2 regions of the Rhodococcus sp. AC861 genome follow, and region 2 is predicted to be linked to the other one. Evidence: riboswitches for the same ligand, from Rfam matches in the RefSeq annotation. Region 2 holds a riboswitch; the other holds the start of a gene.
The links. Region 2 has a riboswitch for thiamine pyrophosphate ahead of AC0IX4_RS21090 (TenA family protein). Riboswitches for the same ligand answer to the same signal wherever they lie in the genome.

Region 1: it holds a riboswitch for thiamine pyrophosphate, as region 2 does, so the genes downstream of both, thiO (glycine oxidase ThiO) here and AC0IX4_RS21090 (TenA family protein) in region 2, are expected to answer to the same signal.

What each region holds. Positions count from the first base shown of each region.
Region 1 covers NZ_CEEDMW010000002.1:399,486-404,137, reverse strand. The annotation lists gene AC0IX4_RS07355 (hypothetical protein) at 1-296, opposite strand, end outside; gene AC0IX4_RS07350 (NUDIX hydrolase) at 468-1,160, shown strand; gene thiE (thiamine phosphate synthase) at 1,168-1,830, opposite strand; TPP riboswitch at 1,906-2,012, shown strand; gene thiO (glycine oxidase ThiO) at 2,006-3,082, shown strand; gene thiS (sulfur carrier protein ThiS) at 3,079-3,285, shown strand; gene thiG (thiazole synthase) at 3,278-4,051, shown strand; gene AC0IX4_RS07325 (ABC transporter ATP-binding protein) at 4,164-4,652, shown strand, end outside.
Region 2 covers NZ_CEEDMW010000007.1:175,796-180,447, reverse strand. The annotation lists gene AC0IX4_RS21095 (sugar porter family MFS transporter) at 41-1,438, shown strand; TPP riboswitch at 1,506-1,601, shown strand; gene AC0IX4_RS21090 (TenA family protein) at 1,595-2,335, shown strand; gene AC0IX4_RS21085 (ABC transporter substrate-binding protein) at 2,332-3,342, shown strand; gene AC0IX4_RS21080 (ABC transporter permease) at 3,353-4,126, shown strand; gene AC0IX4_RS21075 (ABC transporter ATP-binding protein) at 4,123-4,652, shown strand, end outside.

The DNA of each region.
Region 1 (4,652 bases), on a different contig from region 2:
GGCTCGAGTCCCCCGGACAGGAAGGCCGTCGCCGCGGTCGCGTCGGCGACGGAGAGCTGGACGTAGAGATTCTGGGCAGCATCGGACAGAGGTTCGGTGCGGGCGAGGAGGAGTTCGAGAGTGCGCTGGCGATCGGAGACGGACAGCGTGGTGACCAGCGCCGTCGTCACTAGCGTCACCACGACGAGAAGGCCGACGGTGAGAAGGCGGACGGGTGTGGACCGGAGGAATTCCGATCGCTCGGAGCGGGTGTCGACAGGCGCGCGAAGAGTCAGCGCACTCGACTGCTGCGACACCAGAACCCCTTCCCCACGAGCGCCGGGCCCTACCTCACAGGAGGAACCGTGTCCGGATTCGAGCATAGGCCCACCCGCGCTCGAACACATGCCTACCTGCGCTCGGCATTCACGGCAGGAGCGGGCAGAAACGAGAAGACGAATAGGGTGGAGCGATGCGGACGGTGAACCATGCGTGGTGACGGCGACGGCTGGGTCTTCAGCAGCGACGGGAGCCGGCACTGGGGTCGGCACGGTGCGGCAGGTCTGCTGCTGCGCGCGCCGACCGGATCCGGAGAGTCGTCGGTGCTGCTGCAACACCGCGCGGCATGGAGCCATCAGGGCGGAACGTGGGCGTTACCCGGGGGTGCGCGGGATTCTCACGAGAGTGCCGAGCACGCCGCCGTGCGCGAGGCGGGCGAAGAAGCCGGCATCACCGACGACCTGCTGACCGTCCGCGCAGAACATGTCACCGCCGTCGAGGACTCCGGGTGGTCGTACACCACCGTCGTCGCCGATACGGACCACGAACTGGACACCGTGCCCAACGGGGAGAGCACCGAACTGCGCTGGGTGGCCGAGAAGGACGTCGACAGCCTGCCGCTGCATCCCGCGTTCGCGGTCAGCTGGCCGTCGCTGCGCACCGTCGCCGTGCGTGCCGTGCTGGCTCCGGACGTTTCGCTCGACCTGGGCGCGAGAACCGTGCGCCTCGACGTCGGACGCTTCGGCTGGGTCGTCGACGTCGTCGCCGCGGACGATGTGGAATCGGCCGTCGCCGCGGCGCAGCACCCGACGGAGCTGCACACCGTCGTCGTCACCGCCGACGACGCGGTCCGCGGGGCCGTCTCCGCCGACGTGACGGTCCTCGCCCCCGAGTCGCTCTGACGGACGCTCAGGGCAGGAGATCGAGCAGTGCCCTCGCGGCCGCTTCGGGATCACGTGCCTGCGTGATCGCGCGGACCACGGCGATGCGGGTGGCTCCCGCGTCGAGTGCGTGCTGCACCGTCGACATCTCCACCCCGCCGATCACGAACCACGGGCGAGTCGGATGCGAGTCGGCGACCTCACGCACGACGTCTACGCCCGCCGCGGAGCGACCGGGCTTGGTCGGAGTGGCCCAGACCGGGCCCGTCGCGAAGTAGTCGACGCCGTCCTCGATGTCGGCGAGAGTGGCCTGCGACCGGTTCTGCGTGGACCGGCCGATCACGACGTCCGGGCCGACGATGCGCCGTGCGTAGTGGACGGGCAGATCGTTCTGGCCGAGGTGCAGCACGTCCGCGCCCGACGCCAGCGCGATATCGGCGCGGTCGTTCACGGCCATCAGCGCGCCGTGCCGTCGGCAGGCAGCGGAGATGACGGCGAGGGCGGCGAGCTCCTCCTTGGCCTCGAGGGCCCCGAACTTCTTCTCGCCCGCGGATCCCTTGTCTCGCAGCTGGACGATGTCGACCCCACCGGACAGTGCGGCATCGACGAACTTCGCCAGATCGCCGGTGTCCCGGCGCGCATCGGTGCAGAGGTACAGGCGGGCGGTCGCGAGCCGCTCGCGGGCAGTCATTCCCAAGGTGGTCACGAGCACGAACCTAGTACGTGGGCCGATCCGGGACGACACGCTCACCGGATAGAGTGGACGACGAACGAACACGGGAGTCCCGCTGGGGGCTGAGAGTGGGCCGCAGGCCCAGACCGTAAATACCTGACCCGGGTCATGCCGGCGGAGGAAGTGAGTTTCCGTGGAGCGATCCGTGACCGTCGTGGGCGGAGGAGTGATCGGGCTGTTCATCGCCCGGGCCGCCGCCGCGGCGCGATGGTCGGTCACCCTGCACGACCCGGTGTTCGGCGCCCGCACTATCGGCGACGGAGCGGCGAGCTGGGTCGCCGGCGGCATGCTCGCGCCCCTGTCCGAGGGGTGGCCCGGTGAGCACGATCTCCTCGCGCTGGGAGCGGAGTCGTTGCGCAGGTGGCACGACATCGATGTGGGTCCGGGCGTAATCACGTCCTCCGGTTCGGTGACCGTCGCCTTCGACGCGGCCGACGCCGCCGACCTGCGTACCGCCGCAGACTGGGTGCGCGCGCAGGGGCACGACATGACGATGCTCTCCCGCAGTGACGTCCGCGCGTTGGAACCGGCCGTGTCGCCTCGGGTGCGGGCCGGGGTGTCGGCTCCCGCCGAGATGGCCGTCGACAATCGTGCGGTGGTGTCCTTTCTGGAAGCCGAGATTCTGGCCGCGGGCGTCCGGGTGTCGCGAGAACCCGTCACCGATCTCGGGGCCGTGACGACCGAGCGGATCGTCGTGGCTGCCGGATGGGCCGCCGCGTCGCTCGTGCCGGGACTTCCCGTGCGCCCGGTGAAGGGCGAGATCCTGCGGCTCCGCGCTCGCCGTGGGTCGGCCGCTGCGCCCACCCGGACGATCCGTGCGAGCGTCAACGGACGCGCCGTCTACCTCGTTCCCCGCGGAGACGGTCTGGTCGTCGGGGCCACCCAGTACGAGCACGGCAACGACACCGCGGTCACGGTCGGCGGCGTGCGCGACCTGCTCGCCGACGCGGAGGCGGTGTTCCCCGCCATCGGCGACTACGAACTGGCGGAAGCCGCGGCGGGACTGCGACCCGGCAGCCCGGACAACATCCCGATCATCGGCTCCGTCGACGACCGTGTCGTCGTCGCTGCCGGACACGGCCGCAACGGTGTCCTCCTCGCGCCCGTCACGGCCGACGCGGTGGTCGCGGAGCTGAACGGCGCACCTCTCGCCGCGGCGCGATGCGCTCTCCCTCAACGATTCTCGATGACAGTAGGAGCACAGTCATGATTCCTGTCGGAGTCACCGTCAACGGTGCCGAGCACGTTCTGGATCCGGGAACGACGGTGCACACCATGCTGTCGAGCCTCGGTCTCCCCGACAAGGGAATCGCCGTCGCCGTCGACGGCATGGTGTTCCCGCGCGCCCGGTGGGGTGAGGAAGTCGGACGTGGATGGACCGTGGACGTGCTCACGGCGGTGCAGGGTGGCTGAACACCAGGCGTCGGATGCCCTCGAGATCGCCGGCCGCTGCTTCGGGTCCCGGCTGATCATGGGCACGGGCGGTGCCGCGAACCTGGCTGTCCTCGAAGAAGCGTTGGTGGCCTCCGGAACCGAGCTGACGACGGTCGCCCTGCGCCGCGTCGATGCGGGCGGCGGCACCGGCGTGCTGGACCTGCTGACCCGGCTCGGCATCGCACTCCTGCCCAACACTGCCGGGTGTCGCGGCAGCGCCGAGGCGGTTCTCACGGCCCGGTTGGCCCGAGAAGCGTTGGACACGAACTGGATCAAGTTGGAAGTCATCGCCGACGACCGGACACTGCTTCCCGACGCCATCGAGCTGGTGCGGGCAGCCGAGGAACTGGTCGACGACGACTTCGTGGTGCTGCCCTACACGACCGACGACCCGGTGTTGGCGCGACGACTCGAGGACGTGGGGTGCGCGGCGGTGATGCCGCTGGGTTCACCGATCGGTACGGGTCTGGGTATCGCCAACCCGCACAACATCGAGATGATCACCTCCGCCGCGGGCGTTCCGGTGGTGCTCGACGCGGGGATCGGCACCGCGAGCGATGCTGCGCTGGCCATGGAGTTGGGGTGCGACGCGGTCCTGCTCGCCACGGCCGTCACCCGGGCACGGGATCCGCGAATGATGGCCTGCGCCATGGCGAACGCCGTCGCCGGTGGACGGCAGGCTCGGCTCGCCGGGCGCATCCCGAAGCGGTTCTGGGCGCAGGCGTCCTCCCCCGACGTGGACTGACCTCGGGGGACCGCCAGGGGACGGGTCGGGGTGTACGTCATCCCTTCGGATGACCCGGGTCGAGACCCGGGGCTGATGTGCGACGGCAGTGTGCACGGGCATCGTGGTGCACATGATCGAAGTGACAGGCTTGACCAAACAGTTCGGTGCCAAGAAAGCCGTGGACGATCTGTCGTTCACGGTCCGCCCCGGCATCGTGACAGGCTTCCTCGGGCCGAACGGCGCCGGCAAGTCCACCACGATGCGGATGATTCTCGGGCTCGACCAGCCCACGTCGGGAACCGCGCTCATCGAGGGCCGGCCCTACCGTGAGCTGAAGAACCCTCTCCGGTCCGTCGGTGCGCTGCTCGATGCGAAGTGGGTGCACCCCAACCGGTCCGCCAAGGCGCACCTGCAGTGGATGGCCGCGTCGAACGGTATCTCCTCGTCCCGCGTGGACGAGGTGCTGCGGCTCGTCGGGCTGACCGAGGTGGCCAAACAGAAGGCCGGCGGGTTCTCCCTCGGTATGTCCCAGCGGCTCGGCCTCGCCGGCGCCCTGCTGGGAGATCCGAAGGTCCTCATGTTCGACGAGCCGGTCAACGGCCTCGATCCGGAGGGGATC
Region 2 (4,652 bases):
CCGTCAGTGGCCGGTGGCCGACATGTAGGCGGCGACAAGGATGACCACTCAGGCGTCAGCCAATCACACGGCAAAAGTCATCGGCGTGACCATCGCGGCGGCGGTCGGCGGCTTTCTCTTCGGTTTCGACAGTTCCGTCATCAACGGCGCCGTGGACTCGATCCAGGGCAAGTTCGCTCTCGGCGAGTTCCTCACCGGTTTCACCGTTGCCATCGCACTTCTCGGATGCGCCGCGGGCGCCTGGTTCGCCGGCGGCCTGGCCGACAGGTGGGGCCGCAAGAAGGTGATGCTGCTGGGCTCGGCCCTCTTCATCATCTCCTCGGTCGGATCGGGTCTGGCGTTCAGCGTCCCCGACCTCATGCTGTGGCGCGTTCTCGGCGGACTCGGCATCGGCATCGCGTCGGTGATCGCTCCGGCGTACATCGCGGAGATCTCCCCGGCACGCATGCGAGGCAGCCTCGCATCGCTCCAGCAGCTGGCGATCACCATCGGTATCTTCGCGGCTCTGCTGTCCGACGCCGTGTTGGCGGACCGCGCCGACGGAGCGTCGAACGATCTGTGGCTGGGCCTCGAGGCATGGCGGTGGATGTTCATCGTCGGTGTCATCCCCGCCGTCGTGTACGGCGTTCTCGCCCTGCTCATTCCGGAATCTCCCCGGTACCTCGTCGGAAAGCATCTGGACGAGGAAGCTGCCGAGATCCTCGCCAACATCACCGGTGAGAAGCACCCGAACGAACGTATCCACGAGATCCGTCTGACCCTGCGCAAGGAGCAGAAGTCCTCGTTCGCCGACATCCGCGGGCCGCGGTTCGGTCTTCAGCCGCTGGTCTGGGTCGGCATCATCATGGCGGTGCTGCAGCAGTTCGTCGGCATCAACGCGATCTTCTACTACTCCACCACGCTGTGGAAGTCGGTCGGCTTCAGCGAGAGCCAGTCGTTCACGACCTCCGTCATCACGTCGATCATCAACGTGGCCATGACGTTCGTCGCCATCCTCTTCGTCGATCGGGTCGGTCGACGGAACCTGTTGATGGCCGGTTCCATCGGTATGTTCGTCGGCCTGCTCATGGCTGCCGTCGCGTTCTCCCAGCAGATCGGAAGCGGCGACGACGTCTCGCTTCCCGACCCCTGGGGCGTGGTCGCCCTGATCGGTGCGAACCTGTTCGTCATCTTCTTCGCGTCGACCTGGGGCCCGATCATGTGGGTCCTGCTCGGCGAGATGTTCCCGAACCGGATGCGCGCCATGGCACTCGGTATCGGTACGGCCGCCAACTGGGTGGCCAACTTCGTGATCTCCCTGACCTTCCCGTCCCTGACCGAGATGGTGGGACTGTCCATCGTCTACGGCGGGTTCGCGGCTTTCGCCGCCGTCTCGTTCTTCTTCGTCAAGGCGAAGATCCCGGAGACGAAGGGCATGGAGCTCGAAGACATGAAGTAGTCCCTCCCGCTCACCACTACCGGCCTCCCTTTGCTCATCCGAGGGGAGGCCGGTGTTATGGTCGGCGAGTTCTGACACGGGGTGCTTCGCGTAGCGAGGCTGAGATGACACCCGAGAACCTGATGCAGGTAATTCTGACGAAGGGATGTCACGGCCATGACGCCGTACGACCATGCGGTCGACGCTGCCTCCACCGCGGATGCAGCCGACCACGCACGCTTCACCGACCACCTCTGGGACCGCACCGCCGGGCTCCGCGCCCGCATCGACGACCTGGAGTTCCTGACCCGACTCGGTGACGGCACGCTGCCGGTTGCCTCGTTCCGGACGTACATCGAGCAGGACGGCCTGTACCTCGAGGGGTACGCCAAGGCGTTGGCCATCCTGTCTTCCCGCGCGGTGGACCCCGAGGCGGGCGCTTTCTGGGCGACGTCCGCGGCGACCGCGGCGGTCGTCGAGAAGTCGCTGCACACCAGCCTTCTTGCCGACGACGCCCTGGGCGGCGCCTCGGACGTTCCCGTCGAGCACAGTCAGGCCTGCCTGGGATACGTCTCGTTCCTGACGGCCACCGCCGCGACGGACACGTACGCCGTCGGCGCGGCGGCCGCGCTGCCGTGCTTCTGGCTCTACGCCGAGGTGGGCCGCGGACTGGCGGCATCGGCGCGCGCCGTACTCGATGCCGATCCCGGTCATCCCTACGCCCGGTGGGTGACTACCTACGACGCCGAGGACTTCCAGACGTCCGCCGCCCGCGCCCGCGAACTCGTCGACGAGGCAGCAGCGGTAGCCGGGGATGCGGAACGACAGCGGATGACCACGGCGTTCACGATCGCGATGCGCTACGAACTGCTGTTCTGGGACACGGCCCTGAACACGACACCCTGGCCCGCCGCGTGAGGCGCCTCGCGGCTCTCGTCTCCGCCGTCGTCGCCGCCGGGTCGCTCACCGCGTGCGCGTCCTCGGGCGCGTCGGATGCGAACACCATTCGCTTCGCGCTCGACTGGACCCCCAATACCAACCACACGGGCCTGTTCGTCGCCGAGCAGGAGGGGTACTTCGCCGACGCGGGCCTGAACGTGGAGATCCTGCCGTACAACTCGACGTCGCCGGACACGCTGATCGACTCGGGCAACGCAGAATTCGGGATCAGCTTCCAGAGCTCCGCGACGTACGCTCGCGCCGCCGGGGCGAAGGTCACCTCCATCATGGCGCCGTTGCAGCACTGGGCCACCGGGATCGGAGTCCGCGCCGACCGGCCCGACATCGGCAGCCCGCGGGACCTGGACGGTCGGACCTACGCCGGATTCGGCGACGCCGGCGAGAGCGCCTCGCTCGAGCAGGTCATCCGGAACGACGGTGGCACCGGAAAATTCGAGACGGTCGTGCTCGGAACGTCTGCCTACGAGGCCGTCTACTCCGGCACCGCCGACTTCACCGTGTCCTACTTCGCGTGGGAGGGTCTCGAAGCAGAACACGCCGGCACCCCCATGAAGTACTTCGACTACACCGACTACGGATTCCCCGACTCCTACGCCATCGTCGTCGACGGCGGTGACGACTGGATGGCCGAGCACCCCGACGAGGCACGGAAGTTCGTGCAGGCCCTGCAGAAGGGCTACCAGAAAGCTGCCGACGATCCCGATGCCGGCGCACGCGATCTGATCGCGGCGAATCCGGGAGCGTTCACCGACGAGGACCTGGTGTACGAGAGCCAGAAGATGTTGGCGGACAAGTACATGCTCGACGAGAACGGGCGCGTCGGAACCCAGACGCTCGAGCGCTGGACGGGTTACTCCAAGTTCCTCTACGACGCCGGAGTCCTGGCAGGCCCGGACGGGTCGCCCGTGACCAGCGAACCGGACTGGTCGACGTATTTCACGAACGAGTATCTCGATCAGGGCTGACCGAGCGGCCATGACGTCCGAGCGATTTCGGCGGTTCGGTCCTGCGCTGCTGCTCGCGGGCGGACTCGTCGCGTTCTGGCAGGTGTACGTCGTCGTGAGCGGCATCTCCCCGCGGGTCCTGCCGTCACCGTCACGCGTAGTGTCGCAAGGCTGGGCGAACCGCGACATCATCGCCGGTCATGCCGCGTCGACGATCCAGGTCACGCTTCTGGGTTTCGCCGTGTCGCTGGCGGTGTCCTGGGTCATCGCGACGGCCGTCGACTTCTCTCCCTGGCTGCGGCGTGCGCTCGTGCCGCTCCTGGTCGTCTCGCAGACCCTTCCCGTCATCGCCATCGCACCGCTGATGATCATCTGGTTCGGATTCGGGATAGCGCCCAAGCTCCTCGTCATCGCGCTGGTGACGTTCTTCCCGATGACTCTGGGTCTGATCGAAGGGTTCGCCTCGGCGGACAAGGAATCCGATGCGCTGCTGCGCAGCATGGGCGCCTCCCGTCGCCAACAGTTCCGCTACGTCCGCGTACCGTCCGCACTGCCCCGGTTCTTCACGGCTCTGCGTATCGGCATCACGTACGCCGTGGTCGGTGCGGTGTTCTCCGAATACGTCGGAGCCACATCGGGTCTGGGGATCTACATGGCACAGCAGAAGAACTCCTTCCGGACCGACCTGGTACTCGCCGCGGTTCTGGTGACGGCGGTCTGCAGCATCGTCCTGTTCCTGCTGACCTACGTCGCGGAGCGCCTCGTCGCTCCGTGGGCCCTGACGGCGAAGGCGGTCGATCGATGACGACACCGGTGGTCGATCTGCGCTCGGTGATCAAGTCCTACCCGGGCACTCCGGTACTCGACGGGATCGACCTGGCGGTGGAGGAAGGACAGTTCGTCTCCGTCATCGGTCCCAGCGGCTGCGGCAAGAGCACACTGTTCGCACTGTTGGCCGGACTCGAACCAGCCGACAGCGGAACGGTTCTCACACCGCGGTGCGCCTACATGCCACAGAAGGACCTGCTGTTCCCGTGGCGGTCGATCCTGGGCAACACGACACTCGGCCTCGAAGTCCAGGGTGTCTCCCGTTCGGACGCCGAGGCTCGCGCGCGAGCCCTGTTCCCGGTGTTCGGTCTCGACGGCGTCGAGGATTCCTCTCCTGCAGCACTGTCCGGCGGCATGCGCCAACGCGCAGCCCTCCTGCGCACGGTCGTGCAGGATCGCGACGTCCTCCTGCTGGACGAGCCGTTCGGCGCACTCGACTCCCTGACCCGGACCTCGATGCAGGACTGGCTGCAGGAGGTGTGGCAGCAGTACCGGTGGACGGT